Regions from separate parts of the Photobacterium sp. ABD4_091 genome, predicted to be linked through region 3. Evidence: predicted binding sites of a transcription regulator. Region 3 holds the regulator's gene; each other region holds the start of a gene.

Region 1 (7,941 bases), 1.6 Mb from region 3:
TGAGGTCATATTATGCTGCCTCCGCCATGAACAATTGGATCTTATCGCTTTCAAAGCCGACATGAACCCGGCTTCCGATGTGAAGTCCCAGCTGTGAATAGTGGTCGCTAGGGAGATCCACCAGCAAGGTCAGCTCTTCATCCACATAACATGTAGTGCGAACAATCGGCCCCAGGAACTCACAGGCAATAATATTGGCGTTGCTTTCTTGCTGGTGACAGAGGGTGATATTTTCCGGACGTAATGCCGCAGTTTGGCCAATCGTCGGCAGTGTCACTGACTGCAAAATGTGATGGTGTTGCGGGATAAAGTTCATCGAGCCGACAAACCGGGCAACGAACTCAGAAGCTGGGTGGTTATAAATCTCCTGCGGCGTGCCTACTTGTTCAATCACTCCATGATTCATCACCACGATGCGATCGGCCATCGACAGCGCTTCTTCCTGATCATGAGTCACCATAATGGTGGTAATACCCAACTCTGTTTGGATTCGGCGGATTTCACTGCGTAGATGGGTACGGACCTTGGCATCGAGTGCCGATAGTGGCTCATCCAGTAGCAGAAGGCCAGGTTGCAGTACCAAGGCACGTGCCAACGCGACCCGCTGTTGCTGACCACCTGATAGCTGTGAAGGGTATTTATTACCAGAATCAGGAAGATCAATAATTTTTAGCCATTTATGCAGTTGAGCTTTAACGTCTTGTTTAGAAAGCCCCTGCTCTTTCAAGGCAAAGCTGATGTTGTCAGCCACGGTTAGATTAGGGAATAAGGCATAGGATTGGAAAACAATGCCGAAATCACGCTGCTCAGGAGGCAAGAATGTAATGTCTTTATCCGCTTGGACAATCTTACCGCTTGTTGGCAGTTCGAGGCCTGCAATCGCTCTCAGCAACGTCGTTTTGCCACAGCCCGACGGGCCCAAGAAACAGACGAACTCACCTTGTTCAATGGTGAGGGAAATATCATTCAATGCAGTAAATTGATCGAATTTTTTAACGACATTACCAATACTTAAGTAGCTCTGAGCAGACATGGGAAAATAACCTAAAACAAAATAAGGAATGCCAATGGGTACAAAACCTACGGACGATTCAAATGCAGTAAGAAAAAAGAGAAAAGCCAGAGGGCCTAAGCCCCCCAGCCATCACCAAAGGTGATTATTTTTCAGTTTTACCGTCGTAACGTTTTGCCCACTCGGCAAGGATGTTGTCACGGTTAGCTGCTGTCCACGCGAAGTCATTCTCAATCATCAGCGCTTCTGGGTTCTCAGGGAAGTGTTTAACCGGCTTGGCAACACCTGGAATGGCCACTACGGCATAGCCCTTGTTGTATAGCTCATTCGCTTCAAGCGTCGCTGCGAAATCAAGAATTTGCTTAGCACCTTCTGCGTTTTTCGCACCTTTGATTTTCGCTGCGGCTTCCATATCCCAGCCTAGACCTTCTTCAGGGAAGATAAGCTCGATAGGTGCGCCTTGGCTCTTAAGGTTCGCACCGCGGAAGGCAAAAGAGACGCCCATAGTCGTTTCACCGGTTGCAGCTAGCTGACAAGGCGCAGAACCAGAGTGCGTGTAGCGGTCGATGTTCTGGTGCAGCTCATCCATGTACGCCCAGCCTTTATCTTCACCGAACGTTTGCAGCCAAGCTGATACATCAAGGAAGCCAGTACCCGATGAGTTCGGGTTAGGCATAACTACGTGGCCTTTGTATTCAGGCTTGGTTAGATCTTGCCATGTTTTTGGCATTTCAAGACCGTGCTTCTCAGCTTCAACAGTGTTGAAACAGATACCTGCAATCCAAGCGTTCATGCCGATCCAGTGCGGTACTTCGTTAGTATCACGGAAAGCCGGAGACAGAGAAGCCAAGTTTTCTGGTGCATAAGGTTCTAGCATTTTTTCATTGTCCAGCACCATCAGGCTAGTTGCTGCTAGGCCCCAAACCACATCAGCTTGCGGGTTGTCTTTTTCTGCCAGTAGCTTAGCCGTTACAACACCTGTTGAATCACGTACCCAGTTAATTTTTGTGTCTGGGTATTGGGCATTGAATGCACGCTCGTAATCACGCAGCATGTCAGACTCGAATGCGGTGTAAACCGTTACTTCAGATTTCGCCATTACCGCGCTAGAGGCAAGGGCAGCAAGAATACCAACGGCAGCTTTCTTCAACATGTGTTTGTTCCTTCGGTTAGGTGTCATCAATGACAAAAGGGAGTATTTCAAAAGTTGCGGTTACGATAAGTTGGCTTTATTAATCTGAAATGAAAGGGAATAAACTAATTCTTAATTTAGGATTAAGCACAGCTTATGGAAAAGACCATAAATTGAAATGCGCCGATTTATCAATGGTATAGACCACCAAAACCAGCTAAAGCTTACTACTATAAAAATCAAGACTACCGATATTTTTCACCTAATATCTGAATACAAGCTCTAAAAAATAAAAAAACGGAGCCAAAAGGCTCCGGTTTCTATCTTGTGCTCAACAGCAGCTCTGCAAAATGAAATATCGTTAACTCGCAGGCTCAATGGTCCCTTTGAAGGTATCCTGCATGAAGTCCTTGATAGGCTGTGACTGAAAGATGCCTACGATTTTCTGGTAAGTGCTATTCGTTTTATCTTCCTCACGCGCAGCAATAACCATTACCGCAAGCGGCGCATCTTTTGGTTCAAGGAACAGGCCTTGCTCTTTAGGGTTCAGGCCCGCTGACATCACGTAGTTCATCGTAATAGCCGCGGCATCAACATCATCCAAGCTTCTTGGCAATTGCGCTGCCTCAACCTCTATAAACTTCAGCCCTTTCGGATTTTCTGCAATGTCATGCAGCGAAGCGGTAAAGCCAACATCCGGTTTCAGGGTAATTAGCCCTGCCTCTTCCAGCAGCAGCAAACCACGCCCGCCATTGGTTGGGTCGTTTGGAATGGCAACTTGGGCATTCGCTGGTAAATCGTCAAGCGAGCTGTATTTGTTGGAGTAAATGCCCATCCGCATCAGGATCGACTCACCAATTGAGACCAAGTCGCTGTTGTGGCCCTTGTTGAAATTCTGCAAAAACGGCAGATGCTGGTAACTATTCAGCTGGATACTGCCGTCAGCTAGCGCCGCATTCGGCGTGATGTAATCAGAAAACTCCACCACCTCGATATCCAAGCCTTGTTTCTTCGCCTCAACAGCGACGGCTTCAACCACCTGTGCATGCGGCCCTGACGTCGCACCAATTTTAATCACTGACGATTCCTTCTGGTCGCAAGCGGTCAGACCTACCAATGCAACGACTGCAATTATCCATCGATTCAGCTTGGTATATTTCTTCATGGCTCTTCCTTGAGTAAGCATTTCTACTTTTTTACTTAGATGCGTGAGTTCAGACAAGCTAATTTAGACGTCTGAACGTCCATGATATAGCGCCTTATCAATAAATCAAACACTTAATCCACACCTTTATATACCCATATGAAATTTATTATTCCAAATAGAGATATACCTATTCTAACCTCTCATATGCTTGAACTGCAGCTCTACCAGGCGCTGGTAAAGCTCGCTACTTTGCATCAATGCATTATGATTACCGATATCCACCAGCTGCCCCTGATCGAATACCGCAATGTGATCGGCATGTTGAATCGTTGAAAGGCGGTGGGCAATAATCAAGGTTGTTCTTCCCCGCATCAACTCTTCAAGGGCAAGTTGTACGTGGTATTCGCTTTCACTGTCCAGTGCACTGGTTGCCTCATCGAGCAACAAGATCTTCGGATCTTTCAAGATTGCCCTGGCAATCGCAATTCGCTGCCGTTGCCCGCCAGACAACCTGACCCCGCGCTCGCCTAGGAAGCTGTTGTAGCCATCCGGCAAGTTTTGAATAAACTCATGGGCATGGGCTTTCTTGGCCGCCTCAATCACCTGCTCATCGGATGCTTGCGGGTTCCCATAACGGATATTGTGGAACACATCATGGCTGAACAAAGCCGGTTGCTGAGGAACCAGTGCCATTTGCTGGCGTAATTCCCCCGGCTCAAACTGACGGATATCAACTCCGCCCAATATCACCCTGCCTAATTGCGGATCGTAGAAGCGCTGTAAAAGCTCGAACAAAGTCGTCTTGCCCGCACCGGATGGCCCAACTAACGCGAGCACCTTACCTTCTTCGGCTGTAAGCTGTAACTGCTTGATTGCGGATTGATCCGGCCTAGATGGGTAGCAGAACGTCACATCATCAAACTTCACTTCAGCCGAGAGTGATTGGGTCGAGGCAGTGTTTTGACTAGGCGCAACAATGTGGCTGTCGACATGAAGTAATTCAACCAGCCTTTCTGTTGCACCCGCTGCGCGCTGTAATTCCCCCATTACCTCAGAAATCGTTGCCAGCGAAGAAGCCACCATGATGGCATAGAAGACAAACGCCCCGAGATCGCCCGCTGACATCACCCCATTGATGACATCGCTGCCACCAACCCACAGCATCCCGGCGATGGCACTAAACACAATCACTATCACGCCAGAAATCAAAATCGCCCGTTGCTTAACCCTTTGGCGGCCAATATCGAAAGCTTTCTCGACCTCATCTGCAAATGAAGCCCTTTCCTGTTTTTCATGGCTATAACTCTGCACCGTCTTGATATGCTCGATGGCTTCTCCAGCATAGCTGCCCACATCAGCCATTGAATCTTGGCTTTTACGCGACAGCGCCCTTACCCGCCTGCCGTAAATCAAGATCGGAACCAACACAAACGGCACCGATGCTAATACAATTAACGTCAGTTTTATATTGGTAGCAAACAGCATGATAATCGCGCCGGCACACATTAAGGCACTGCGCATCGCCATGGAAAACGACGAGCCGATTATGCTCTGCAACAAGGTGGTGTCAGTGGTGAGGCGCGACATGATCTCGCCGCTGCCATTGGTCTCGAAATAACTCGGGTGTAAAGTGATGACGTGATTGAACACCGCCAGCCGGATATCGGCACTGACCCGCTCCCCGACCGAAGAAACTAAATAGAAGCGGAAGAACGTCCCAATCGAAATAAGCACTGTGACGACAAGGATAAACTGAATGGCATTGGCCAGTTCGGTGGTTGACTGCTGGGAAAAGCCCTCATCAATCAGAATCCGCACCCCGTGACCAACCGATAAGGTGAGCGAGGCGGTAAAGACCAATGCCACCAGCGCGGCCAAAACCCTGCCCCGATAAGGCTGCACAAATTTCACCAACTCCAGCAGGATGCTGAGGCTCTTGCGCTGACCCTTTGGTTTCAATGATTCATCGCGAATATCACGATTTGACGATGCTTGAGTTTGACTAGACGTTTCCATAGGCCTGCCTTTTGCTTTCCCTATAGCTAGCTTATCACTATGCGCACGAAGATTAAGCATCAGATAACTGGTATGAACAAAAAGCCCCTGTAATTCTACAGGGGCTTCTATCAATTGGATTATTCTAGTTCAACCGGCGGCCTAAACACCATTTCATGCATCACCACGTCTTGAGGCAGTTCAAGCAACACGGCAATCGTGTCAGCAACACTTTTCGGGTGCATGTACTGCGGGCGGTCAACGTCTCTGAAATTGGTATCGGCACCACCAGGGAACAAAGAGGTGACTTTGATGCCATGAGGCTGTGCCTCTTTCATCAAAATAGCGCTAAAACCTGCCAGCCCCTGCTTCATGGCGGTATATACACTCATGGTTTCATTCGAGCGCTTAGCAACCGTGCTGAGGACATTGATGATTTGGCCGCTTTTGGAAGGCTTCATCACTTTCAGTGCTTCGCGACTTAACACAGCAGGAGCACGCAGGTTCACCGCATACTGGTAATCAAACTCTTCTAATGTGAATTCATCAATACCGCATTTACGGGAGTTCATCCCGGCATTGTTGATAAGAATATCCAACCCACCCAATAGCTCGACAGCTTTGTCCACCAGCTCAAGGGCTTGCTGGGAATCACTTAGATCGGCTTGCACCACCTGACATCCAGTTAGCTCACTGAGTTCTTCCAACTTTGCCAAGTTACGACCAGTCGCAACGACACTGTGCCCTTTCTCGCACAGCGTCTTGGCCAACTCGTACCCTATACCACTGGTAGCGCCAGTTACTAGTACACGTTTCATTGTATTCCTACTCAACAATCCTTGGTTATAACTAATTGCCAGTCTGTCACATTTGTGGAGATAAAAGAATACGAGAGCATTTAACTGTAACCAGCCTAAACCCTAAACAGGCTTGAGCATTTGCATATCAGCACCGGTATCGTCAGGTAAGTATTCCATATTGTGCAACCGATATGACGCCCAGTAACCTCGCCAGCGAACATCCGAACTCAATACCTTCGCCATTTGTTCGACAAGCTCTGACCGCAAGCTCTCCCCTTGTTCTTCATAGAACTGATTAACCTGTATATCAGCGTCAACATCATACAATTCTTGATAGCCGGTTGAGGCATTATAGCCGTAGAACCATTCCTTCCCAGATAGCTCTAGTCGGATAGCTGCCCCTAAATTCATCCCAACATGCATGCCTGTCTGGAAGATTTGTACCAAAGGATCCCTTTCTTCACCTCTTGCTACTTTCGACAAATCACTTCCTTCCATATGGCTTGGTTTTTCAATACCTGCAAATGCCAACAGTGTCGGGCCAATATCCAATGCCGAACATACCGTTTCTACATTATCAATTACCGGTAAGTTAGCCTTAGGTGGTTTGATATACAGTGGAATCGAAAATATATCAGGCTGAAAATAGACACCTTTGTCGGCCATTCCCAGCCGACCATTCATATCACCATGGTCTGCTGAGAAAACAACGACACAGTCATCCCACACCCCCTCAGACTTCAAATAATCAACTAGGCGACCAACCGCATAATCAATAACCTCGACCTGTAGCAGGTGCCCGGCTATATAGTCGATGACGGTCTCTTCATCGTACATCCCCCAATACTTTCGATATAAAGCATAAATTGGGTTATCCGGCAGAGTGTCATTCTCCTGCAGTTCGGCATAGCTCGCAGGCAAACGAACTGACCGTTTAATCTCAGCATAGCGGGACTCGAATCCACTAGGAATGGAGTAAGGCTGATGTGGGTCGAAGAAATCCAACTGCGCGAAGAAAGGACTATCTGGCTCCTGCCTCTTCGCGGCTTTTATCTGACGGATGGTCAGATCAGCCAAAAACGTCGAATAATGGGCCTCTTTAGGGAAATCTGTACCACCGGCTTGCTCTATCCAACCGCCAAAAGAGTTGGCTGGCGTTTGTTTATCAGCCCTTAATCCCCGTAACTCCCTACGATAACGCGGAGGTTCCACGTTTAATGCATCGAGGTAATCCAGGTAACGATCATCATCGGCAACTGGTGGGCCCCACCGATCCCAAGCATGTAAGTTCTCTCCGAAAGTACGAATGAATTTATCGACCCCGACATGACATTTCCCAGCATGTTTGAGTACATAGCCTTCAGATTTCAGGTAATCCTGGAAAATAACATCATCGACACCCAAATCTACCTGTGAACCACAAGGGGCGCGCTCGCCATTTGTCAAATAAGGAGGATGCATCCCGGTAAACATCGCGGCCCTGGCAGGTCCACACAGAGGGCTCGTGGTATAGGTCCGGTTAAACCGTGTGCCCTCAACCGCAATCAAGTCAATGTTTGGCGTATTAATCACTTTGGAAAGCGGCCTTGTATCAAAATAACAATCTGGCGATATCATATCGACAGTAATGAAAATGATATTGGGCTTTCTGCCCGTTGAATCGACACAATAACTTCCTTGGCGTAACTTCGGGTTAAGGAATTTGTGATTGAGGCTAGTATCCTTAAATAACGACATCTTTTTCTCACACATTACAGGCAATTACATTAAAAAGTTAGGCAAGGAAAACTCCCTGCCTTAATTACACTGAGGCTATACCTCTCTGGCCACGCCGACCGCGGTGGATTTCTTCGAT
Region 2 (7,941 bases), 480 kb from region 3:
CCACGAAAGGCTGCGCGAGCCGGGCTTGAGCAAGGGATTGTCCTGCTCGAGTTCACCGTCAATGCCCGCGGCGCTGTCGAGGATGTCAAGGTACTCAAGGAAACGCCAAGGAAAATGGGGTTAGGCAAGGCAGCCAAGAAAACCGTGTCTAAGTGGACCTTCAAGCCAAAACAGGTTGATGGCCAGCCAGTCAGTTCCCGCCTATCGCAGGAAATTGAGTTTTCAGTCAACTAAGGGAGTAACCCATGCAGAAATTTCACAAACATTTGCTGGCTTCTCTATTTATCCTAACCGGTGCCGTCTCGGCACCGGCTATGGCCAAGGAAGCCCCGGAGCTCAGCGACCGGACCTTTAGGGTTGTCAACAAAGTCCAAGAGTTGATCGCGACCGAGAAGTACAACCAGGCAATCGACAGGCTAGACAACGCCCTCGACCGTACCAAGTCGAAAAAGTACGACCGCGCCGTGTTATTGCAGCAAATGGGTTTTTTGTATTCCATCCAGGATGACTACAGCAAAGCCTCGCAGTTTTTTGCCAAGTCACTGGCTGAAGATGCCCTGCCGGTCCCTGTCGCCCAGCAGGTTCGCTATAGCCTGGCCCAGCTTTACTTGGCCGAGGAAAAATACCAGGAGTCGGTCCAGACCATGAAGCAATGGTTTGACATCGCCAAGACTACCGAGGAAAAACCGACGGCCCATGCTTATATCACCCTGGCCAGCGGCTATGTCCAAATGGAGGACTACAAGAGTGCTATCCCGCCGGTCAAGCAGGCGATAGCCATGAGTAAGGATCCAAGCGAGTCGTGGTATTTGCTGCTGATGGCTTCGCACTATGAGCTGAAACAGCTCAAGAGTGTCGCCGGCGTCCTGAAGATCCTGACCACTAAGTACCCGCAGAAAAAGCAGTACTGGATGCAGTTATCAGGCATCTACATGGAAAGGAACCAGGAGCGCAACTCGCTGGCAGCACTGGAGAGTGCCTATAAGCTAGGGTTGTTTGACGAGGAGAAAGAGTTCTTGCGGCTTGCCAATTTCCAAGCCTATCGCGGGATCCCTTACCGGGCAGCCAAAACCCTTGAGCAGGAAATCGAAAACGGCAATGTAAGCGCTAGCGTCAAGCATTTGGAGAAACTGGCAAGCTTCTGGCAGCAGGCCAAAGAGCTCGACCAGGCCATTACGGCATACCGTGGCGTCTACGAGCAAGCACCAACCGCCAGTACCCAGCTGAAAATTGCCCGCTTGATGCTCCAGGCACAGCAATACCAGCAGGCTACCGAGTTTGCCCTCGAGTCGGCACCCAATGCAGATACCGTGGACAAGGCTGAGCTCGCCTACCTGCGTGGTATGGCACACTTCGAGCTCAACCAGCTTGGCAGTGCACTCAAGGCAATGAAGGTCGCCGCCCAGTCGGAGGACATGAGAGGTACTGCTGGCCCCTGGGTTACCTTCTTGCAAGATCAGGGCTAGCACCGCAGCCTAGAGCTGAACCACTTTACCTGTAATTGGTGTGAGTCAGTCGCACTGTTTAGGGAAGCTACTGCTTGGCAATGGCTTCCCTTTTTTTATCGCTGCCCTTCGAGGCAACCTGCAGGGGGTTGTCGCCCGGTGACGACAACGGCTGGTAGAACTGACGCTCGGCCAGGTCCGCCAGCACAGCTTGCTGCCCCTTGGCCAGCGAGTGCTTGAGCTGCTCTTGGTGATCCAACTGCATCTCCGCCATTACCTGTTGTTTCTGCTGAGCCATTAACAGTTTGGTTTCTTCCTGCCAAGCCGCCGTATCAAGCGTATCAGCAACTCCGTAACCTGAACCCACCAACAAACTACCCGCTACAACCCACTTCGCAATACTATGAACCATTGTCTTCATCCATTTTTTGTCATCTGTGGTTGATGTATTGCAGTATGCATGCCACTTGTAAAATCCTTTTATTCATTAACTTAGAATAATCAAAAGGCTATTCAATCCGGAGGGGTGGCAAAATAGTTCGCAAAATGGTCAATTTAACCAACATCGAAGACAGGAATTTAAGGCAAAAAAAAGGCCGCTTTAGCGACCTTCCTCTGGCACAGCCACCGGCTATCGCGCCGTTTTGCAGCTATGTCTATTATATTACTGTGCGGCTAACCAGCCCGGCACATCTGCTACGCTGCCGAGTACGGCATCAGCCAGCTGCTCACCTTCTTCAGTAATCGCTTTGCCGGTACGGACCAGGATTTTAGTCCCCACCTCAGCAGCACCAGCGGCTTTGATATCATCGGCCTTGTCACCGATCATTACCGAGCCGGCCATATCAATTTTCAGGAAGTCACGGGCAGAAATGAACATCCCAGGCTTTGGCTTGCGGCAGTTGCAATCCTGCAGGTAGTCACCCTTGCCTTCTGTTGGGTGGTGCGGGCAGTAGTAGATACCATCGAACTCAACACCGTTGTCGACAAAATTCCAGTCCATCCACTCAGTCAGGGTCAGGAACTCGTCTTCGGTGAACATACCACGGGCAATGCCAGACTGGTTGGTCACCAATACCAACATGTACCCCATCGCCTTAAGTTTCTTACAGGCTTCAAACACACCCTCGACATATTCGAAGTCATCGGTAGTGTGGACATAGCCGTGATCAATGTTAATCACGCCATCACGGTCAATAAAAACTGCTGGTTTGGCCAAGCGTCAGCCCTCTGTCTCGCTGTATTCGTTATGCCCCAAATTATGGCACGGCTAGCAATGGGATTCACCTGTTTCTCTCACCCCTATTAAAGAAGAGCAACCTATAATACTCACACTGGGATTATGGCTATAAAGCCATTTAGACATCTAGACGTAAAAATATCTATTGACTTCATTTATGTTAGCCCATAGCATCAAAGCCATAGATGCAATTGGCAGACAGGCTTCATGCATCAATAAAATAATGCAAATGCAATACACAACATAACAATATACCGGTCTCAGCCATTGATGGGCGTGCCCGTCATCAACACGGTATAGGATTTGGGAAAAACGATGATAGAAATAAACAGAGTCAATAAAGTCTTCTATCAAGGGGCCAAGGAAATCCACGCTCTGCGTGAGATCAACCTGACCATTGAGCAAGGCACCATCTTCGGGGTGATTGGTTCTTCCGGTGCCGGTAAAAGTACCCTGATCCGCTGTGTTAACCTGCTCGAGCGCCCAACCAGCGGTCACGTCATCGTTGATGGTATCGACCTGACGCAACTCTCAAACAAAGAACTGACCCAGGCCCGCCGCAAGATCGGCATGATCTTCCAGCACTTCAACCTGCTGTCATCCCGTAGCGTTTTCGACAACGTTGCCCTGCCCCTTGAGCTGGCAGGTATTAGCAAGGCCGCTACCAAGGCCAAGGTCGACGAACTGCTGGATCTGGTTGGCCTGGCTGACAAGAGCGAGTCCTACCCATCCAACCTAAGTGGTGGCCAGAAACAGCGTGTGGCGATTGCCCGTGCCCTGGCGTCTGACCCAAAAGTGCTGCTGTGTGACGAAGCCACCAGCGCCCTTGACCCAGCGACGACCCAGTCGATCCTGACACTGCTCAAAGAAATCAACCGCAAGCTCAACCTGACTATTTTGCTGATCACCCACGAAATGGATGTCGTAAAAAGCATCTGCTCCGAAGTGGCGATTATCGGCGACGGCGAGCTGGTCGAGAAAGGTCCGGTCGGCGATATCTTCGCCCACCCGAAAACCGAACTGGCGCGCGAGTTTATCCGCTCAACCTTGGATCTCTCCATTCCGGAAGACTACCGTGCCCGGATGGTTGAAACCCGCATCGACAACAGCTACCCGCTGATCCGCCTGGAATTTACCGGCGCGTCGGTCGATGCCCCGCTGATTTCCCAGGTGGCCCGCGAGTTCAACATTGATATCAGTATCCTGAGCTCAGACATGGATTATGCCGGTGGCGTCAAGTTCGGCCTGATGCTGGCCGAGTTCTTCGGTACCGAACAAGCGGCAGAACAAGCCATTAACTTCCTTCGCGATCACAAAGTAAATGTAGAGGTATTGGGCTATGTTGCTTGATTCAATTACCACCTGGTGGACCCAGAACGAACGTTTGGTTGATCTGCTGATCGACGCTCTCGGCCAAACCCTGGTCATGGTCTTTGCCTCTGGCCTTATTGGCTTTTTGATCGGTATCCCGGTCGGCGTTGCCCTGCACCTGACCAAAGAGAATGGCCTGCTGGCCAACCCGGCGCTCAACAAAGTGTTGGGTATCGTGACCAACATCGGCCGCTCGATCCCATTTATTATCCTGCTGGTAGCAATTATCCCGTTCACCCGCTTCGTAGTAGGCAGCTCGATCGGTACTGCGGCAGCTATCGTGCCATTGACTGTCGGCGCAATCCCATTCATTGCCCGTTTGGTTGAAGGGGCACTGCTGGAAGTGCCAACCGGTTTGGTGGAAGCGGCACAGGCGATGGGCGCAACCCCACGCCAGATCATCAGCAAAGTACTGCTGCCTGAAGCACTGCCTGGCATCATCAATGCGGTAACCATTACCCTGGTGACCTTGGTGAGCTACTCGGCGATGGCCGGTACTGTCGGCGGCGGCGGCCTCGGTGACGTCGGTATCCGCTACGGCTACCAGCGTTTTGACGGCACCGTCATGCTCATTACCGTAGTGATGCTGGTTATCCTGGTTCAGCTGATCCAGTCTGCCGGCGACCACCTGGTCAAGCGCTTCGACCACAGGTAAGGCGCAGCACTGATAACGAACAACATCGACAACAAACACAGAATAACCATATTCCATCTAGTATTACGGAAAACCCCAGTTTTAAGGAGAAGTAACATGGCTTTTAATTTGAAGAACCTATTCGCCGTCGCCGGCCTGGCATCAGCATTGGTACTGACCGGTTGTGGCGAAAAAGACGCAGTGGTTGATAACAGCAAAGTTAAAATTGGGGTTATGGCTGGCGCTGAAGAACAAGTAGCTGAAGTTGCAGCGAAAGAAGCCAAGGAGAAATACGGCCTAGATGTTGAGCTCATCACCTTTACCGATTACGTTTCACCGAATGCCGCACTAGAAGAAGGTTCTATCGATGCCAATGCCTTCCAGCACAAGCCATACCTTGACCAGCAAATCACCGACCGTGGCTACAAGTTTGCTGTTGCCGGTAACACCTTTGTTTACCCGATTGCAGGCTACTCAAGCAAAATCGAATCTATCGATGAGCTAAAAGACGGCGACCAGATCGCAGTACCAAACGATCCAACCAACCTTGGTCGCTCTCTTCTACTGCTTGAGCAGCAGGGTCTTCTTAAGCTGAAAGAAGGTGCAGGGCTAACCGCAACCGTACTGGACATTGTTGAAAACCCTCAGAACCTGAAAATTGTTGAGCTAGAAGCTGCACAGCTACCTCGCTCCCTAGACGATGTTCAGCTAGCCATCATCAATACAACTTACGCGAGCAGCATCAACCTGACGCCAGAGCGTGACGGTGTGTTTGTTGAAGACAAAGAATCTCCATACGTGAACCTGATTGTTGCCCGTGAAGACAACGTTGACGCAGAAAACGTACAGACCTTCATCAAGGCATACCAGTCTGAAGTGGTTTACGAAGCAGCTAAAGAAATCTTCCAAGGTGGTGTTGTTAAGGGTTGGTAATATTCCTCCTCAAATAACCATTTCCCCCTAAAACAAACAAGCCCCTCAATCGAGGGGCTTGTTTGTTTCTAGGCTTTCCTATCACTTCTTCTTTTTTACCCTGCCCTGCACCGCTTTGAGACGCGGGTTAGACTTGCAGATAACATAAATCCGGCCGCGGCGTCTCACTACCTGGCAATCACGCTGCCGGTTTTTGGCACTTTTCAGCGAACTCAACACCTGCATCTTATTGTCCTTTCTTTCCACCAAACTGACCAAAGCGGCGGTTGAAGTTAGCCATACGGCCTTCTGAGCTGATCACACGCTGCTTGCCGGTATAGAACGGGTGGGATTCAGACGACACATCCAGCGTAAAATACGGATACTCCTTGCCATCTTCCCAGGTGATAGTTTTATCGGTTTTCAGTGTAGAACCAACCACGAAATACTTATCAACACTGGTGTCGTGGAACACAACGTCCCGATACTCGGGATGAATACCTGCTTTCATTTTCTTGTCCTTAGAGAGCAATCAATACAAAAGATATGTTATAACATGGCACTTGATAACTGTTATCAACAAGCGCTATTTGTTTTTTTATGGTATTTTCAGCGTCAAATAAACTAGCCAGCTGTAGAGCTAAGCAAGCAAGATGCACTACCAAATAGAACCTATCGGCATTGTCCGCTCCCCTTACAAAGAAAAGTTTGCCGTCCCGCGCCAGCCGGGATTGGTTCCCAGTGCACGCTCTGAAATCATCCTGCAAGGCGAGGCCAATGCCCTTGAAGCCGTTCGAGGGTTAGAACAGTTCAGCCACTTGTGGCTGCTGTTTTTGTTTGACCAAAATTTGGAAGCTGGCTGGCGGCCAACTGTACGCCCGCCACGCCTTGGCGGCAACGAACGCATTGGGGTCTTTGCCAGTCGGGCAACCTTCCGCCCCAATGGCATTGGCATGTCTGCCGTCGAATTGCTGGGTGTGCGCCAGCAAGGCAGCGATGTCATCATCGAACTCGGCGGTGTGGATTTGGTCGACGGTACCCCAATCGTCGATATCAAACCCTACATCCCCTACTCCGATAGCCTACCTCATGCTCATGGTGGCTTTGCCGATGGCGAACCGGCCACCTTGCCGGTGGAATTTAGCGACAAGGCCGAGAGCCAGTTCAAAGGAAAACAACTCGCACGCCAACGAGCTGTCATTGCAGAAGTGTTGGCGCAAGATCCGCGCCCGGCCTACAAAAAAGGCAAGGAAGACAGCAAGGAATATGCCGTCCACCTGTTCGACTACAATGTTAAATTCACCGTTACCAACGATGTGGTGACCGTGATGGCATTGGATAAGCCGCTCTCCAGGTAATCGCCAAATATGCGCCAAAGAATAGTCAACTAACCCAGGGCTATCGATTTAAGGGCAATTTACCCGCTGCAGCTATCCAATCCCTTTGGCTAACGGGCAATTGGCTGGTAGTATATGCGGTTACCGCCGCTATCGGTGGCTGGGGCCTGTCCCCCACAACTCTTATTTTCATCTAAACAAACGGATACCATCAATGCGTACCAGTAACTATCTTCTTTCTACTCTGAAGGAGACTCCAAATGACGCAGAAGTTGTTAGCCATCAGCTAATGCTTCGTGCAGGTATGATCCGTAAGCTGGCTTCAGGTCTTTACACCTGGCTGCCTACAGGTCTGCGTGTTTTACGTAAGGTCGAGAACATTGTTCGCGAAGAAATCAACAATGCAGGTGCTGTTGAGACTTTGATGCCCGTGGTTCAGCCGTTCGAACTATGGGAAGAGACAGGCCGATCTGAAAAGATGGGTGCTGAACTGCTTCGCTTTACTGACCGTCATGAGCGTCCGTTTGTACTTAGCCCGACAGCTGAAGAAGTGATCACTAGCCTTGTGCGCAACGAAGTGAGCTCTTACAAGCAGCTGCCGCTAAACCTGTACCAAATCCAGACTAAATTCCGTGATGAGCGCCGTCCTCGCTTCGGTGTGATGCGTGCACGTGAATTCTGCATGATGGATGCGTACAGCTTTGACATCGACAAAGAAGGTCTGCAGAAGTCTTACGATGCGATGCATGAAGCATACTGCAAGGCATTCGACCGCATGGGTCTTGACTACCGTCCAGTACTGGCTGATACCGGTGCTATCGGTGGTAGCGGCTCTCACGAGTTCCACGTACTGGCTGAGAGCGGCGAAGACTTGATCGCTTTCTCTACCGAGTCTGACTACGCGGCAAACATCGAAAAAGCAGAAGCTCTAGCGCCTGCAACTGAGCTGGCTGCGCCAACTCAAGAGATGACGCTGGTTGACACACCGAACGCGAAGACTAT
Region 3 (7,941 bases):
TCCGGGTGAACCTCTGGGTACGCTGCCACCGAGATATCGAAATCGGCTTCCGAGCGCAGCAGCTCAACCAGATCCGCCGCATACATATCCGGCTTCACACCTTGTTCAGGCAAGTCACCACGCAGGGCAACAATATCGCGGATGCCGTTGTTCCAGTAGTCACGGGCAATAGTGCGCAGTTCGTCACGTGTCGCATCAATACAGGTCAGGTGCGGCGCGGCAACCAGGCCTGTTTGATCTTTGATATCCTTGATAATCGAGTGGGTACGGTCACGCTCACCCGAGTTGGCACCATAGGTCACCGAGACGAATTTAGGCTGCAGCGTTTTCAGGCGGTGAATGGAGTTCCACAGCGTCTGCTCCATCTGCTCGCTGCTTGGCGGAAAGAACTCAAAAGACACATTGATGTTACCGTCAATGTCTGCAATATTCTGGTTCAGTGAATCCAAGTGGCTTGCGTATGAATACCCCATAATCCATTCCTTACTCTTGTTGGCTCTCGGCCGCTCCCTAAAACTGACGTCATTCAAATAACCGTTTAGACGTCTATATGTCTACAGGATGTCTTGTAACCAATTTAATGTCAACATGATGATCATGAATATTTTTCAACTTCAAATTGCAAGAACTTCAACATTGGCAAATAACAAAAAAGCCCGCTAATAGCGAGCTTTTAGGGTATAGAGCATTCTCATAGAGGCTAATACTGGCGATTTAATTACCACCCAGTTTAAGTCACTGCACATCACAAGAAAGGCAGTAATTTACACTACATAAAGTCCGTAAGATCTCACTCCGAAAATGCGACTTATAGCATTGCCGCCAAGCGGTTGATATCAGAAAGCAGGGCCCCTGCCGTTACATCACGGCCTGCACCCGGCCCGCGGATCACCAGCGGGTTATCGCGGTACCACCGGCTCTCGATAGCAAAAATATTGTCACACGGCAGCAAGTTGGCCAGGGCATGCTCACGGGGCAGTGCCTCGATACCAACCACCGCCTTGCCGTGGCGATCCAGCCTTGCAATATAACGCAATACTTTCTCCTCTTTTTGCGCCTTGCGCAGGCGCTCATGGAGCAGCTCATCCAGCTCGGCAGATTGCTCGAAGAAGTCATCCACCCCAAGCGCTGCCAGTGAGTCTGGCACCAAGGTTTCCACCTTGACCTGCTCTGGTTCAAGAGACAAGCCAGATTCACGGGCGAGGATCACCAGCTTGCGCATCACATCACTGCCATCCAGATCATGGCGCGGATCCGGCTCGGTCAGGCCCTGTTGCCAGGCCAGTTCAACCAGCTGCGAGAATGGCACCGAGCCATCATACTGCTGGAACAGCCAAGATAGCGTGCCGGAGAAGATACCCGACAGGGCAATGATCTCATCACCGCTTTCACGCAGGTCACGCACCGTGTGGTTAACCGGCAGGCCAGCCCCAACGGTCGCGTTGTAAAGCCAGAAGCGGCTGCTCTTGGCAAACGCATCAATCACCTGGTGGTAACTCTCGCCCGACGCCGACCCTGCGACCTTGTTGGCCGAGATCAGGTGCAAACCTGACTCTGCGATCTGCGGGTAGCGCGCAGCCAACTCACTGCTGGCCGTCACATCTAGCACAATCACATCGTCATAGGTGCTGTGGGCCAGCACAGACAGCCACTCATCACCACTGTATTCAACCGAATCGTCATTAAAGCTATGCTGGGCACGGCCTGCATCAATACCTTCAAAGTCAATCCAGTGACGGCGGCTATCAACCACCCCAATCAAGGTAAAGCTCATGCCATGGCGCTTTTCCAATGTCGCCTTTTCGGTCTCGAACAGCTCCAGCCAGCGGCTACCGATGTTGCCCTTGCCACAAAGCACCAGACCAATCTGCTTCTGGGCCTGGAACAGGCTCTGGTGGATGCTGCGGATCAGGTTATCGGTATCTGCCTGGCGCAATACCGCCACCAAGCTCAGCCCCGAATCGGACTCGGCAATGAACTCCAGAGCCTGGCCCCTGAGCTGCTGGTAGAACCCGTAGCAATGCACCGCATTGTTCACCACACCGGCACCGACTGCGGCCACCAGAGAGAAACCTTCGCGCAGGCGCAGATCGGCCACAATGCCGCTGTCCTGCAGTTGGGCCAACACGCTATTCACAACCTCGGCGGTGTAAGCCAGCCGCACCCGTCCCTGGTCAGGCTCAAAGCTGCTGGCCAGCGGCTGCAGCTGGGCGCGCTGCAGGAAGCGCTCGATATCCGAGGCAACTGGCGCGAAATCATGGGCACGGGGCACAGACAGCTCAATCAGGCACACCTCGTCGAGCGAAGTGATGATCTTGGCACCGCGCCCCGATGCCAGCACCCTTTCGACACGGGTCGAGCCCTGCTCCGGCTGGTGGCTGCAGCGCAGCGTCAGATCAATCGCACTTTGCGCCACTGGCTGCAAAGTACGGCTATGCAATACAGGTGCCGCCAAGCGGGCTAGCTCGCTGGCCTCATCCAAGCGAAGCAGCGGCAGCAGGCAGGCATCGGCGACTTTGCGCGGGTCGGCGCTGTAAACACCGGCCACATCGCTCCAAATAGTTACCCTATCGACACCCGCTAACGCACCAATCACGGTCGCTGAATAGTCAGAGCCATTGCGGCCGAGCAACACCGTCTCGCCCTCACTGTTTTGCGCCATGAAACCGGTGATAACAACACGTTGGTGATTGTACTGTGCCAGCTGCTCCTTAAGCAGCGGCCACGACTGGGCACGGTCAACCTCAGGCTGGGCTGCGCGCTCGGCCCGCAGGAAGCTGCGCGAATCGAGGCTGGCTGCAGGCAGCTGCTGCTTGGTCAGCAGCGCCGCTAACAGGCGTGCTGACCACTGCTCGCCATGACCTAGCACCTTGGCCTGCTCGGCCTCGCTCAATGGTTTTTCCGCCATGCTGGACAAGGCACCCAATTCAAGGTGCAGCTGGGTCAGCAGTGCATCAGCCGCTTCGCCACTGAGCAGCGATTCAATCAGTGACTGCTGGAAGCTGCGCAGGGACTGCAGGGTTTCATGGGCCTGCCGGCCGTCTCTATCCAGCTGTTCCAGCCATTCAATCAGACGGTTGGTTGTTTTGCCTGCCGCCGATACCACCACCAGGTCATTCTCGCTGGAATACTCACGCAGGATCTCGGCCACCCTGAGGTAGCACTCAGGATCTGCCAGGCTGCTGCCGCCAAACTTATGCAGCTGGCGTGTTACAGGTAAACTCATTTACGCTACCTCCGCCGCTTTGCTGAAAGCCTGCTCCAGATCAGCAATCAAATCCTCGGGATCCTCAAGGCCAACCGACAGCCGCAGCAGTGACGGCTTGAGCCCCGCCTCGGCCTGGGCTTCGTCAGACATCGCACGGTGAGTCATGCTTGCCGGGTGGCAAATCAAGCTTTCCGTACCGCCTAGCGATTCTGCCAATGAGAAACAGTTTAGCGTTTTAACAAACACCTCAAGCTGGGCCATGCTGCCGGCAATCTCGAAACTGAGCATGGCACCGAAGCCTTTCTGCTGCTTGAGGGCAATGTCATGGCCTGGGTGCCCCGGCTGGCTCGGGTGGTAGATAGCCCCCACTAGCGGCTGCTGCTGCAAGTAAGCCAGGATCTGGCGGCTGTTTTCCTCATGCATGCGCATTCTCGGTGCCAGTGTACGCAGCCCGCGCAGCGTCATGTAGGCATCAAACGGCGCGCCGGTGGCGCCGATACAGTTTGCCCACCAGGCGATGTCCTCTGCGTGTTGTTCATTGTTAGAGATCAGGACGCCACCCACCACATCGGAGTGGCCGTTGATGTATTTAGTCGTGGAGTGGACAACGAAATCGGCACCAAGGGCAATTGGCTGCTGGAGGATCGGAGACAGGAAAGTGTTGTCTACCGCTACCAGCGCCCCAGCCTGCTTGGCTGCCGCGCAAATTTCGGCGACATCGACAATGCGCAGCAATGGGTTTGACGGGGTTTCGACCCAAATCAGCTTGGGTTTGAGCGCCAGGGCTTCTGCTACTGCTGCCGGATCGGTCTGATCGACAAAGCGCACCTTGAAATCACCCTTGCCGGCCCGGGTATTAAACAAGCGGTAGGTACCGCCGTAGCAGTCATGCGGTGCGATAATCAAATCGTCCGGGCCGACCAGTGCCGAAGCCAGCAGGTTGATTGCCGCCGTCCCGCAACTGGTTACCACAGCGCCAGCCCCCCCTTCCAGCTCTGCCAACGCATCAGCCAATGTGTTGCGGGTCGGGTTGCCTGAGCGAGAATAATCAAATTCTGGCACCTCGCCCAATTGCGGAAAGCTGTAGGTCGAGGTTAAATAGAGGGGAGGTACCACAGCATTGTACTGGGTATCGGATTCGATGCCGGTGCGGACAGCGACGGTGGCTAGCTTCTTGTCACTCATATTTACTTTCCTTGTCAGGGTAGCCCTGGCGAATAACTTTTATGCAACAACATAGCGACAAACAAGCCAGCCGTCAACACTTCTAGACGTCTATATGTCTTTGCTTATGGCAGTAAATCCCGCTAAAATTCAGGCATACTATATTTCATCACTTTTATATCGCTGAGAAGGTAAAAAATGGCAGAGTGGAATGGCGAATACATCAGCCCTTACGCGGAACACGGTAAGAAAAACGAACAAGTAAAAAAAATTACAGTTTCGATTCCATTGAAGGTTCTGAAAATCCTGACCGATGAGCGTACCCGCCGTCAGGTCAACAACTTACGCCATGCGACCAATAGTGAGCTGCTGTGCGAAGCCTTCCTGCACGCTTATACCGGCCAGCCGCTCCCTACCGATGACGATATCCGCAAAGACCGTCCGGACGATCTTCCAGCCGAAGCCAAGGCGCTAATGGAAGAGATGGGAATTACTTACGAAGACATCAACGAGTAAGCCCCAACGGCAGCCTACCTATCATAATGCCAATGTGTTATGACAAAAAAACCAGCCCTGAGGCTGGTTTTTTTATTTGCTTTGGCGCAATACGAAAATTATTTCGCTTCCATGTAGCCAACCGGCATTTCGATTTGGGCTACGCCAGAATCAACTGCCGCCTGGGCAACGGCTTTGGCAACGCGAGGGAGCAAGCGTGGGTCCATTGGCTTAGGAATAATGTATTCCGGGCCGAACTCAAGCTTGTCTGCACCTGCAGCAGCAACCACTTCAGCCGGTACCGGCTCTTTGGCCAATGCGCGGATCGCATCAACGGCGGCCAGCTTCATCTCGTCATTGATTTCGCTGGCGCGTACATCAAGTGCACCACGGAAGATGAACGGGAAGCAGATAACATTGTTCACCTGGTTCGGGTAATCCGAACGGCCAGTACCCATGATCAAATCATCGCGTACCGCATGGGCCAGCTCAGGCTTGATTTCAGGATCTGGGTTAGAACATGCAAATACGACTGGCTTGTCAGCCATTAGCTTCAGCGCTTCAGGCGCAAGCAGGTCCGGGCCAGATACACCAACAAAGATATCTGCACCTTCAATCACATCTTCCAGCGTACGCTTATCAGTATTGTTAGCAAACAGCTGCTTGTACTCGTTGATATCGTCACGGCGAGTGTGGATCACGCCCTTGCGATCAAGCATGTAGATTTTCTCGCGCTGGGCACCACATTTGATCAGCAGCTCCATACACGCTACAGCCGCAGCACCCGCACCCAGACAAACAATCACCGCTTCGTTGATGTTCTTGCCCTGAAGCTCCAGCGCATTGAGCATACCCGCAGCAGTCACAATCGCCGTACCGTGCTGATCATCGTGGAAGACAGGAACATGGCAACGTTCAATCAGGCGTTTTTCGATTTCGAAACAGTCAGGGGCCTTGATATCTTCCAGATTGATACCACCGAACGTATCAGCAATGTTCGCTACCGTATCAACAAACTCGTCGATAGTACGGTGCTTAACTTCGATATCAATCGAGTCCAGGCCGGCAAAACGCTTGAACAGCAGTGCCTTACCTTCCATTACAGGCTTTGACGCCAGCGGGCCAAGGTTACCCAAGCCAAGAATTGCTGTACCGTTGGTGATAACCGCAACCATGTTGCCTTTACCAGTGTATTTGTAGACATTTTCAGAGTTCTGCGCGATTTCACGTACCGGCTCAGCCACACCTGGGCTATAAGCAAGGGCAAGATCTTCTACGGTATTGGCTGGCTTGGTGAGCTCGACAGCAATTTTTCCTGGTACTGGGTATGCGTGGTAGTGAAGGGCCTGTTGGCGAAAATCTTCAGACATAGTGTTCGAAATCCTGACTGGAGGTGACTTTATTTTGGAATTTGGACATAGATCATATTCTATGGCAGCACAAAATCCTAGCACCGAACATCTGGTCGATCCAATGATTCCCGGAGCGAATGTTCAACATCGATGGGGAATAGCGCGGCCGAAGCGGAAGCAGCAAGACGGATTCGCCACTCTGGCAGGTTCTGGTATACAGATCGGGAATAAAACAAGCAGAACACTGGAATAAAAGAAAGGTTATCGCGGGCATAAAAAAAGGGATGCTTACGCATCCCCTTTTTCGAAATTCATCTGGCAAATTACTTGCTAGAAAGCGCACCGAAACGCTTGTTGAATTTGTCGATACGACCACCAGAGCTAACCTGACGCTGCTTACCAGTGTAGAAAGGGTGACACTTGTCGCATACATCAAGGTTGATGTCTTTACCCATAGTAGAGTTAAATACGAAAGTGTTGCCGCAAGAACAACGAGCGTTTACTGCAGTGTACTCTGGGTGAATACCTTGTTTCATGGGATAACCTCAAAAGTAAGGCCGTGTCGCTCTCCCGATCCTAAGCCGGGCACCACACGTCGTTAATAACAGAGCGTAACGGTTACATTACCAATACGCCAAATTCAGGCGGCGTATAGTAATCAATCATTCTGCCCAGATCAACCAATATGCGCCTTTTTTCGCCGCTTTGCCGCCCGAGGCTGGGCAAGGTACACTTCTCTATCTTAGTACATGCGGATTTAGCGGTTAGATATGACGCCCAACATTGCCCGAGTGGCCCTTCCTGTTCCCCTGGACAAGCAATTTGATTACTTGGTCAAGCCTGGCCAGCAACCTGCCGTCGGCGGCCGGGTCAAAGTGCCGTTCGGGCGCCAGCAGCTAGTCGGGGTAGTGATGGCGCTAACCACAACATCCGACTTTCCCGTTGAGCAGCTCAAGCCAATCAACGCCGTACTGGATGACGCCCCGCTTTGGGAGCCGAGCCTGTTCAAGCTGCTGACCTGGGCCAGCCAGTACTACCAGTACCCGCTGGGCGACAGCTTGGCCAATGCCATGCCCGCCTTGCTGAGGAAGGGCCGCGAAGCCGCCCCGTCAGCATTGAAGATGTGGCAGCTCACCGAACCTGGCCACAACCAGCCTTTGACCGCCCTCAAGCGCGCACCGCGCCAGGTACAAGCGCTGACTATGCTGCGCCAAGGCGCGTTGAGCCACGAGGCCCTGCTTGCCGAAGAAGTCAGTAGTGCAACCCTGAAAACACTGGCTGACAAAGGCTGGATCGAAGCGATTGAGCAGGCACCGGCCAGCCGCAGCTGGCAGGCAGGGTTTACCATTAATGAAGAGAAGCCCCGGCTCAACGAGGAGCAGGCACTGGCAATTGCCAGCGTCAATGCCAACCCGGATTTCGGCTGCTACCTGCTCGAAGGGGTGACAGGCTCGGGCAAAACCGAAGTCTACCTCAACCTGCTGGAGCCTGTATTGGCAGCCGGTAAGCAAGCGTTGATCCTGGTCCCGGAAATCGGCCTGACCCCGCAGACCATCAACCGATTCCGCCGCCGCTTCAATGTCCCATTGGAAACTATCCATTCCGGGCTCAACGACACCGAGCGGCTGTCGGCATGGCTGGCCGGGCGCGATAACCAAGCCGGGATCATCATCGGTACCCGCTCCGCGCTGTTCACCCCGTTTGCCAACCTCGGCATTATTA
Region 4 (7,941 bases), 100 kb from region 3:
GAGGCGTTGAGCTAACCTGTACTAATTGCCCGTGAGGCTTAACCATACAACACCCAAGGGGTTTTACGGACTCCACGAACACTTGGATGAGTGTCGAGAACATCAGCTTTTTAGATTGTAAGAATTTTGCTTGGCGACCATAGCATTATGGACCCACCTGATCCCATGCCGAACTCAGTAGTGAAACGTAATAGCGCCGATGGTAGTGTGGGGCCTCCCCATGTGAGAGTAGGACATCGCCAGGCTTCCAATTTCGGAAATTCGCAAACGCGGGTTTCGACGCAGAATTGCGTGCTGGTATAGCTCAGTTGGTAGAGCGCACCCTTGGTAAGGGTGAGGTCCCCAGTTCAAATCTGGGTACTAGCACCACGATTTTGTTCAGCGACAATAGCACAGCGGTACCACCTGATCCCATGCCGAACTCAGAAGTGAAACGTTGTAGCGCCGATGGTAGTGTGGGGCCTCCCCATGTGAGAGTAGGTCATTGCTGAACACTTCTTCAAAACCCAGCCTAACGGCTGGGTTTTTTCATTTCTGACGATAAATAAATCGTACCTCTTCCATACCTACCTTACTTCATGAGCATTTCTCACCTTTACGTGCCACATCATCTATTCTTTTAATCTTGTTTTGCTTGCACCTTGGTGTGATCTCTTATAGTTTTATTTAGAAATCTGGACGTCTAAACATCTCTGGTGAGAAAGAGCAGACGGAAAAACGTTTAAGGAGAAGCACCCATGCCGATTAAGATCCCTGACAAATTACCTGCAACCGATATCCTACGGGGAGAGAATATCTTCGTGATGTCGGAAGCCCGTGCATCGAGTCAGGAAATCCGTCCTTTGAAGGTGCTGCTGCTAAACTTGATGCCGAAGAAGATCGAAACGGAAACCCAGTTCTTGCGTCTGCTTTCTAATAGCCCACTGCAGGTTGATGTTGAACTGCTCCGTATCGATAATCGGCCGACCAAGAATACCCCGACCGAACACCTTGATACCTTCTACCGCCAGTTCGAAATGGTGAAAGACCGTAACTTCGATGGCTTGATTGTCACAGGTGCCCCGCTAGGCTTGGTGCAGTTTGAAGATGTGCTGTATTGGGAAGAAATCCAAACCATCATGAACTGGGCCAAAGAGCATGTGACCTCGACGCTGTTTGTCTGTTGGGCTGCACAGGCAGGATTAAAGTTGCTGTACGATTTGCCTAAACGTACCCGCAAAGAGAAGCTGTCAGGGGTGTATTGGCACCGTACCCATGATTGTCATAACCCTATCTTGCGTGGGTTTGATGATTCTTTCTTAGCACCACATTCGCGCTATGCCGATTTCTCGCCGGAATACCTAGCTGAGCATACGGATCTGGACATTCTTGCGACGTCTGAGCAAGCTGGGGTGTACTTAGCTGCAACAAAGGACAAGCGTAATGTCTTTGTTACTGGTCACCCTGAGTATGATGTCGATACCCTGCATAACGAATATACTAGGGATGCAGGAGAAGGAATGGAGCCGAGTATACCGGTGAATTACTATCCGGACGATAACCCGCAGAAGCCGCCGATTGCCAGTTGGCGCAGCCATGGCCACCTCTTGTTTGCGAATTGGCTTAACTACTGTGTTTACCAGCAAACCCCTTACGATTTGGATCACTTCTCGGAAGCCAACTTCACCACTGATGAATAGTTTGTTGTCGAATAAAAAAGACCTGCCGGAGCAGGTCTTTTTTATCGTAGCTATTTACTTGGGCTATTTTCGGCTTCCCACAATTTGGCTTTGTGGATCAGCGGGGTAATCGTCGAACCCTGAATCAATATAGAGAACACGACCACTGAGTAGGTCATCACCAGCATAATTTCCCGCACATCAATGTTCTTGTCAGGGATCACCATAACCCCTGCCGGTACTGCCATGGCCATCGCAAGGGCAAGGCCGCCGCGCAAGCCACCCCAGGTCAGGATCTTGACTGACATCGGGTTGTAGTCGCGGTAGCGGTTGAAGCCGATATAGGACAGTTTGATACTGAGGTAGCGGCTGAATAGCACTAGCGGTACGGCAATGACCATCAGCACCCAGTCTTCTTGGTGGAAGCTAAATTGCAGCATGCTCATACCAATCAACAGGAACAGCACGCCGTTGAGGAACTCATCGACCAATTCCCAGAAATGGTCGAGGTGATCTTCACTTTCCTTGGAAAAACCAATGTAGCGGGTCCAGTTGCCGATCATGATACCTGACACCACCATCGCCAATGGGCCAGAAACATGGATGACATCGGCAAACACGTAGCCAGCGGTCGGGATACCTAAAGTTAGCAGTAGCTCCATTGAGTGGTCATTGGTGGAGCTGATCAGGTAATGGAATATCAGGCCCAGTGCGAAGCCGTAGGCGATACCGCCTATGGCCTCCTGCAGGAACAGCTGGCCGACACCAAGAACGGTAGGGGCTTCGTTACCAAAAGCGATGGTAAATAGGGTAACGAAAATGACAAGGCCAAAGCCGTCATTGAATAAAGATTCGCCCTCAATCTGGGTAGAGATACGCTTTGGCGCATCGAGTTTTTTTACAATGGCGAGTACGGCAATCGGGTCAGTCGGTGAAATCAGCGAGCCGAAAATCAAACAATAGATCAAATCAAGCTGGATACCGAGCGCCTGGCAAATCCCCCATAGGGAAAACCCGATGAAGAAGGTCGAAAATAACGTGGCGGCAAGGGCCAGGGTGGTGATTTCCCACTTTTGATCTTCTAGGTGAGGCAGTTTGATCCCCAGGCCGCCCGCGAACAACAAGAAGCCCAGAATACCCTTGAGCAAGAAGTTCTCGAAGTTGATCTCGCCAAGTTGGCTTGCTGCAATGTCTTCTAAGTGGAACCAGCCATTATGGCCGGCAACAATGATGCCCAGAGATAGCACCAACGCCCCAGCAGTGATGGCGATAGTGGTCTGCATTTTTCCTATTTTACTGTTTACAAAGGCGATAAGCATTGCTGCTGCCGCCAGGAAACAGAGGGTGCTGTAAACTGACATCCAGTGACCTCGATGGTGTTTGAAAGTAAAGCTGAAAATTGTGTCAAAATATAAATCTATCGCTGCCCGATAGCTATCTTTAATTTCTTACAATGAGTTAAAAATTAATCAACGAAAAGCCCTTTAGACGTCTAGATTTCCATTTTTGCTATGGTAGGATGTGAATTAGCTGTAACAATAGATAAGGAAGTAAAGCGGTGTTGATGGGCAAGGATTTACTAAATAAGCGCTTGGCAGAGCAGATCCTGATCATTGATGGTGGCATGGGCACCATGATCCAGGATTATAAGCTGGAAGAGCAAGATTACCGTGGTGAGCGTTTTGCCGACTGGCACATGGATCTTAAGGGCAATAACGACTTACTGGTACTGACACAACCGCAACTGATCAAGGATATTCATGCCTCATACCTCGAGGCTGGTGCTGATATCCTGGAAACCAACACCTTCAACGCAACCACGATCGCGATGGCCGATTATGAGATGGAAGCGTTGAGTGCCGAAATCAACCTCGAAGCGGCCAAGCTTGCCCGTCAAGCGGCTGATGAGTGGACGGCAAAGACACCGGATAAACCACGTTTTGTGGCTGGTGTATTGGGCCCGACCAACCGTACCTGTTCGATTTCGCCAGATGTGAATGATCCCGGCTTCCGTAATGTTACCTTTGACCAACTAGTCGAGGCGTATTCCGAATCGACACGTGCTTTGATTGAGGGTGGCTCGGACATCATCCTTATCGAAACTATTTTCGATACCCTCAATGCCAAAGCCTGTGCCTTCGCGGTAGATACCGTGTTTGAAGAACTTGGCCGTTCGCTACCAGTAATGATCTCCGGTACGATTACCGATGCTTCCGGCCGTACGCTATCGGGCCAGACTACCGAAGCCTTTTACAATGCACTTCGTCATGTAAGGCCTATTTCCTTTGGCCTTAACTGTGCGTTGGGCCCTGATGAACTACGCCCGTATGTCGAGGAGCTTTCCCGTATTTCCGAATGTGCGGTATCTACCCACCCTAACGCAGGTTTGCCAAATGCCTTTGGTGAATATGATTTGTCACCTGAAGAGATGGCAGAGCATATTAAGGAATGGGCCGAAAGCGGCTTCCTTAACTTGGTCGGTGGCTGTTGCGGTACCACGCCAGAACATATCCGACAGATGGCTGAAGCAGTAGCTGAGGTTGCCCCTCGAGCCTTGCCTGATCTCCCTGTGTCCTGCCGTTTGTCCGGCCTAGAGCCGTTGACGATTGAAAAGGATACCCTGTTCGTCAATGTGGGTGAGCGTACCAACGTGACGGGCTCAGCCCGCTTTAAGCGTCTGATCAAAGAAGAGTTGTATGACGAGGCATTGGAAGTTGCCCGTCAGCAGGTCGAAAATGGCGCCCAGATCATCGATATCAACATGGATGAAGGGATGCTGGATGCTGAAGCATGCATGGTTCGATTCCTCAATCTGTGTGCGTCTGAGCCTGAAATCTCCAAAGTGCCTATTATGGTCGATTCCTCCAAGTGGGAGGTTATCGAAGCTGGCCTGAAGTGTATTCAGGGCAAGGGGATTGTTAACTCTATCTCGCTCAAAGAAGGCAAAGAGAAGTTCGTTGAGCAGGCCAAGCTGATCCGCCGCTACGGCGCCGCTGTTATCGTCATGGCCTTCGATGAAGTAGGGCAGGCGGATACCCGAGAGCGCAAGCTGGAGATTTGTACCAATGCCTACCGAATCTTGGTTGATGAAGTCGGCTTCCCGCCGGAAGATATCATTTTCGACCCGAATATCTTTGCCGTTGCGACAGGTATTGAAGAGCATAACAACTATGCCGTCGATTTTATTGATGCCGTCGGCGATATCAAACGTGACTTGCCGCATGCGATGATCTCCGGTGGTGTCTCGAACGTCTCTTTCTCGTTCCGTGGCAATAACTATGTCCGTGAAGCTATCCATGCCGTGTTCCTGTACCACTGTTTCAAGAACGGTATGGATATGGGTATTGTGAACGCCGGCCAGCTTGAAATTTATGACAATGTCCCGGAGAAGCTGCGTGAAGCGGTTGAGGATGTGATCCTGAACCGCCGTGACGATTCGACCGAGCGCCTGTTGGATATCGCTGCTGAGTATGCCAATAAAGGTGTTGGCAAGGAAGACGATGCCTCAGCACTTGAGTGGCGTACCTGGCCGGTTGAAAAGCGCCTTGAGCATGCATTGGTCAAGGGGATCACCGAGTTTATCGTCGAAGATACCGAAGAAGCCCGTCTCAATGCGTCCAAACCGCTCGAGGTGATCGAGGGGCCGTTGATGGACGGCATGAACGTGGTCGGTGACCTGTTCGGTGAAGGTAAGATGTTCCTGCCGCAGGTGGTGAAATCAGCCCGGGTAATGAAACAGGCGGTTGCCCACCTAGAGCCTTATATTAATGCTGCGAAACAAGCGGGTGCGACAAACGGTAAGATCTTACTGGCAACAGTAAAAGGCGATGTTCATGATATCGGCAAGAACATTGTTGGCGTAGTCTTGCAGTGTAATAACTACGAAATCATCGATCTCGGTGTAATGGTACCTTGCGAGAAGATCCTCAAAGTCGCCAAGGAAGAGAATGTCGATATCATTGGCCTGTCTGGCCTGATCACACCTTCTCTGGATGAGATGGTGCATGTGGCGAAGGAGATGGAGCGCCAGGGTTTTGATCTGCCACTGCTAATTGGTGGTGCTACAACCTCCAAGGCTCACACCGCGGTGAAGATTGAGCAGAACTACAGCCATCCTGTGGTGTATGTGAACAACGCCTCCCGTGCGGTGGGTGTGTGTACCTCGCTGCTGTCTGACGAGTTGCGCCCTGCCTTTGTTGAAAAACTGGATGCTGACTATGTCAGGGTTCGTGACCAGCATAGCCGCAAGCGCCCTAAGACTAAGCCGGTTACCTTGGATATCGCACGTGCAAACAAGGTGGCGATTGACTGGGATAACTATACCCCGCCGGCACCGCTGAAATCTGGTGTGCAGGTGTTTGATGACTTTGATGTTGCCACCCTACGCCAGTATATCGACTGGACGCCTTTCTTTATGACCTGGTCGCTGATGGGCAAATACCCAGCCATCCTTGATCATGAAGAGGTCGGCGAGGAAGCGCGCCGCTTGTTCAAAGATGCTAACGACTTGCTTGATAGGGTTGAGCAGGAAGGTTTGCTCAAGGCTCGTGGTATGTGTGCCATGTTCCCGGCCAATAGCGTCGGTGATGATATCGAGGTGTACACCGATGAATCGCGTACTGAAGTTGCCAAGGTATTGCACAACCTGCGCCAGCAAACCGAGAAACCGAAAGGCTTCAACTACTGCCTGTCGGACTACATTGCACCGAAAGAAAGCGGCAAGGCCGATTGGATTGGTGCCTTTGCAGTAACCGGTGGTATTGGTGAGCGCGAGTTGGCAGATGCCTACAAAGCAGCAGGCGATGATTACAACGCAATTATGATCCAGGCAGTGGCCGACCGTTTGGCCGAGGCATTTGCCGAGTATCTTCATGAGCAGGTCCGCAAGGATATCTGGGGTTACTCGCCGGATGAAGATTTGTCCAACGATGATCTGATCCGCGAGAAATACCAGGGGATCCGCCCGGCACCGGGTTACCCAGCGTGTCCTGAGCATACCGAAAAAGGGTCGCTGTGGGAGCTGTTGCAGGTCGAAGAAACCATCGGTATGTCACTGACAACCAGCTATGCCATGTGGCCGGGGGCATCGGTCTCCGGTTGGTACTTCTCCCACCCGGACTCGCGCTACTTTGCGATCGCCCAGATCCAGGATGATCAGCGTGACAGCTATGCTGATCGCAAGGGCTGGGATTTGGTCGAAGCCGAGAAATGGCTGGGGCCGAACCTTAATGGCTAATAGGTTTTCTCAACAATAAAAAAGGCGCTCATTGAGCGCCTTTTTCTTTTCTGAGAATCAGAAACTTATCTGTATCAGCTTACTCGAACAGACCGTGGTGCAGAACCTTGATCACTTCGCGTGACTCTTCTGTTTTCACTAGGAAGCACAGGTTGTGGGTGCTGGCGCCGAAGCAGATCATGCGCGGGCTGTAGTCATCCAGGCGACTGAATACCTGGGTTGCCGCGCCTGGGGCATCACCAAGCTCGTTGCCGATCAAGGCAACTAGGCAGAGGTCTTGCTCGACTTCCACGCGACACAGCTTGCTGAGTTGTTCCATTGCCGTGGCTGGCAGGCTAGGGGCACCACCACCGGTATCGGTTTGATCCAGGGTCAGTGACACGCTAACTTCCGAGGTAGTGATCAAATCAACCGAAATTTTATGCTCGGCCAGAATACGGAATACTTCTGACAGGAAGCCGTAAGCGTGGAACATATTCAGGCTGGTCAGGGTAACCATGGTCTGGTTGCAGCGCAGTGCCAAGGCCCTGAATTTCGGTGGCTCGCTGACTTTCTGGCGTATCCAGGTACCGCCTTGCTCAGGCGCTTTTGAGGAGCCGATGAAAACCGGGATCTGCTGGCGGACCGCTGGTAGCAGGGTCGAGGGGTGCAGGATCTTGGCGCCGAAATTGGCCATTTCAGAGGCTTCGCTGAAGCTGATCTCGCTGATTGGCTTGGCATTGGCAGTGATACGCGGGTCGGTCGTGTACATGCCCGGTACGTCAGTCCAGATCTCAAGGGTTCCGGCACTGATGGCCTCGGCTACAAGGGCGGCGCTGTAATCACTGCCACCACGGCCTAGGGTCGTGGTTTCACCGTTGCTGTCTGAGCCGATAAAGCCTTGGGAGACGATTACCGCCTCGCCTGCCAGCAGGGGCTGGAGCTTGTCATCAGCCAGCTGGCGGATGGTGTCGACTTCCGGGATGGCTTTGCCGAACTGGCTGTCGGTACGCATGACAGAGCGAATATCGAAACGTTGGGCAGTCGCCCCCATTTCGTTGAGAATTT

What was found. Region 3 encodes MetJ, which represses methionine synthesis genes. Its sites were predicted from a motif close to TTAGACNTNTANANGTCTAA; they were not measured.
Region 1: ACXAGQ_RS13835 (MetQ/NlpA family ABC transporter substrate-binding protein) is a predicted target of MetJ. The motif match lies at 3,373-3,392, and genes of this name have one in related genera.
Region 2: metN (methionine ABC transporter ATP-binding protein MetN) is a predicted target of MetJ. The motif match lies at 2,804-2,823, and genes of this name have one in related genera.
Region 4: metH (methionine synthase) is a predicted target of MetJ. The motif match lies at 3,143-3,162, and genes of this name have one in related genera.

The regions. Positions count from the first base shown of each region.
Region 1 is NZ_JBSWWQ010000001.1:3,007,114-3,015,054, reverse strand. It holds gene ACXAGQ_RS13850 (putative 2-aminoethylphosphonate ABC transporter permease subunit) at 1-9, opposite strand, end outside; gene ACXAGQ_RS13845 (putative 2-aminoethylphosphonate ABC transporter ATP-binding protein) at 11-1,033, opposite strand; gene ACXAGQ_RS13840 (putative 2-aminoethylphosphonate ABC transporter substrate-binding protein) at 1,158-2,165, opposite strand; gene ACXAGQ_RS13835 (MetQ/NlpA family ABC transporter substrate-binding protein) at 2,506-3,309, opposite strand; gene ACXAGQ_RS13830 (ABC transporter ATP-binding protein/permease) at 3,484-5,307, opposite strand; gene ACXAGQ_RS13825 (SDR family oxidoreductase) at 5,427-6,104, opposite strand; gene ACXAGQ_RS13820 (sulfatase-like hydrolase/transferase) at 6,207-7,823, opposite strand; gene ACXAGQ_RS13815 (solute:sodium symporter family transporter) at 7,899-7,941, opposite strand, start outside.
Region 2 is NZ_JBSWWQ010000001.1:918,096-926,036, forward strand. It holds gene ACXAGQ_RS04075 (energy transducer TonB) at 1-234, shown strand, start outside; gene ACXAGQ_RS04080 (tetratricopeptide repeat protein) at 246-1,466, shown strand; gene ACXAGQ_RS04085 (hypothetical protein) at 1,534-1,857, opposite strand; gene gmhB (D-glycero-beta-D-manno-heptose 1,7-bisphosphate 7-phosphatase) at 2,110-2,664, opposite strand; gene metN (methionine ABC transporter ATP-binding protein MetN) at 3,001-4,035, shown strand; gene ACXAGQ_RS04100 (methionine ABC transporter permease) at 4,025-4,711, shown strand; gene ACXAGQ_RS04105 (MetQ/NlpA family lipoprotein) at 4,808-5,623, shown strand; gene ykgO (type B 50S ribosomal protein L36) at 5,705-5,848, opposite strand; gene ACXAGQ_RS04115 (type B 50S ribosomal protein L31) at 5,850-6,113, opposite strand; gene tsaA (tRNA (N6-threonylcarbamoyladenosine(37)-N6)-methyltransferase TrmO) at 6,256-6,960, shown strand; gene ACXAGQ_RS04125 (proline--tRNA ligase) at 7,154-7,941, shown strand, end outside.
Region 3 is NZ_JBSWWQ010000001.1:1,395,718-1,403,658, forward strand. It holds gene metF (methylenetetrahydrofolate reductase) at 1-473, opposite strand, end outside; gene ACXAGQ_RS06485 (bifunctional aspartate kinase/homoserine dehydrogenase II) at 809-3,226, opposite strand; gene ACXAGQ_RS06490 (O-succinylhomoserine (thiol)-lyase) at 3,227-4,393, opposite strand; gene metJ (met regulon transcriptional regulator MetJ) at 4,571-4,888, shown strand; gene ACXAGQ_RS06500 (malic enzyme-like NAD(P)-binding protein) at 4,987-6,237, opposite strand; gene rpmE (50S ribosomal protein L31) at 6,543-6,755, opposite strand; gene priA (primosomal protein N') at 6,990-7,941, shown strand, end outside.
Region 4 is NZ_JBSWWQ010000001.1:1,291,006-1,298,946, reverse strand. It holds rRNA gene ACXAGQ_RS05950 (23S ribosomal RNA) at 1-46, shown strand, start outside; rRNA gene rrf (5S ribosomal RNA) at 130-245, shown strand; tRNA gene ACXAGQ_RS05940 (tRNA-Thr) at 294-369, shown strand; rRNA gene rrf (5S ribosomal RNA) at 378-493, shown strand; gene metA (homoserine O-succinyltransferase MetA) at 738-1,679, shown strand; gene ACXAGQ_RS05925 (cation:proton antiporter) at 1,730-3,019, opposite strand; gene metH (methionine synthase) at 3,223-6,894, shown strand; gene lysC (lysine-sensitive aspartokinase 3) at 6,974-7,941, opposite strand, start outside.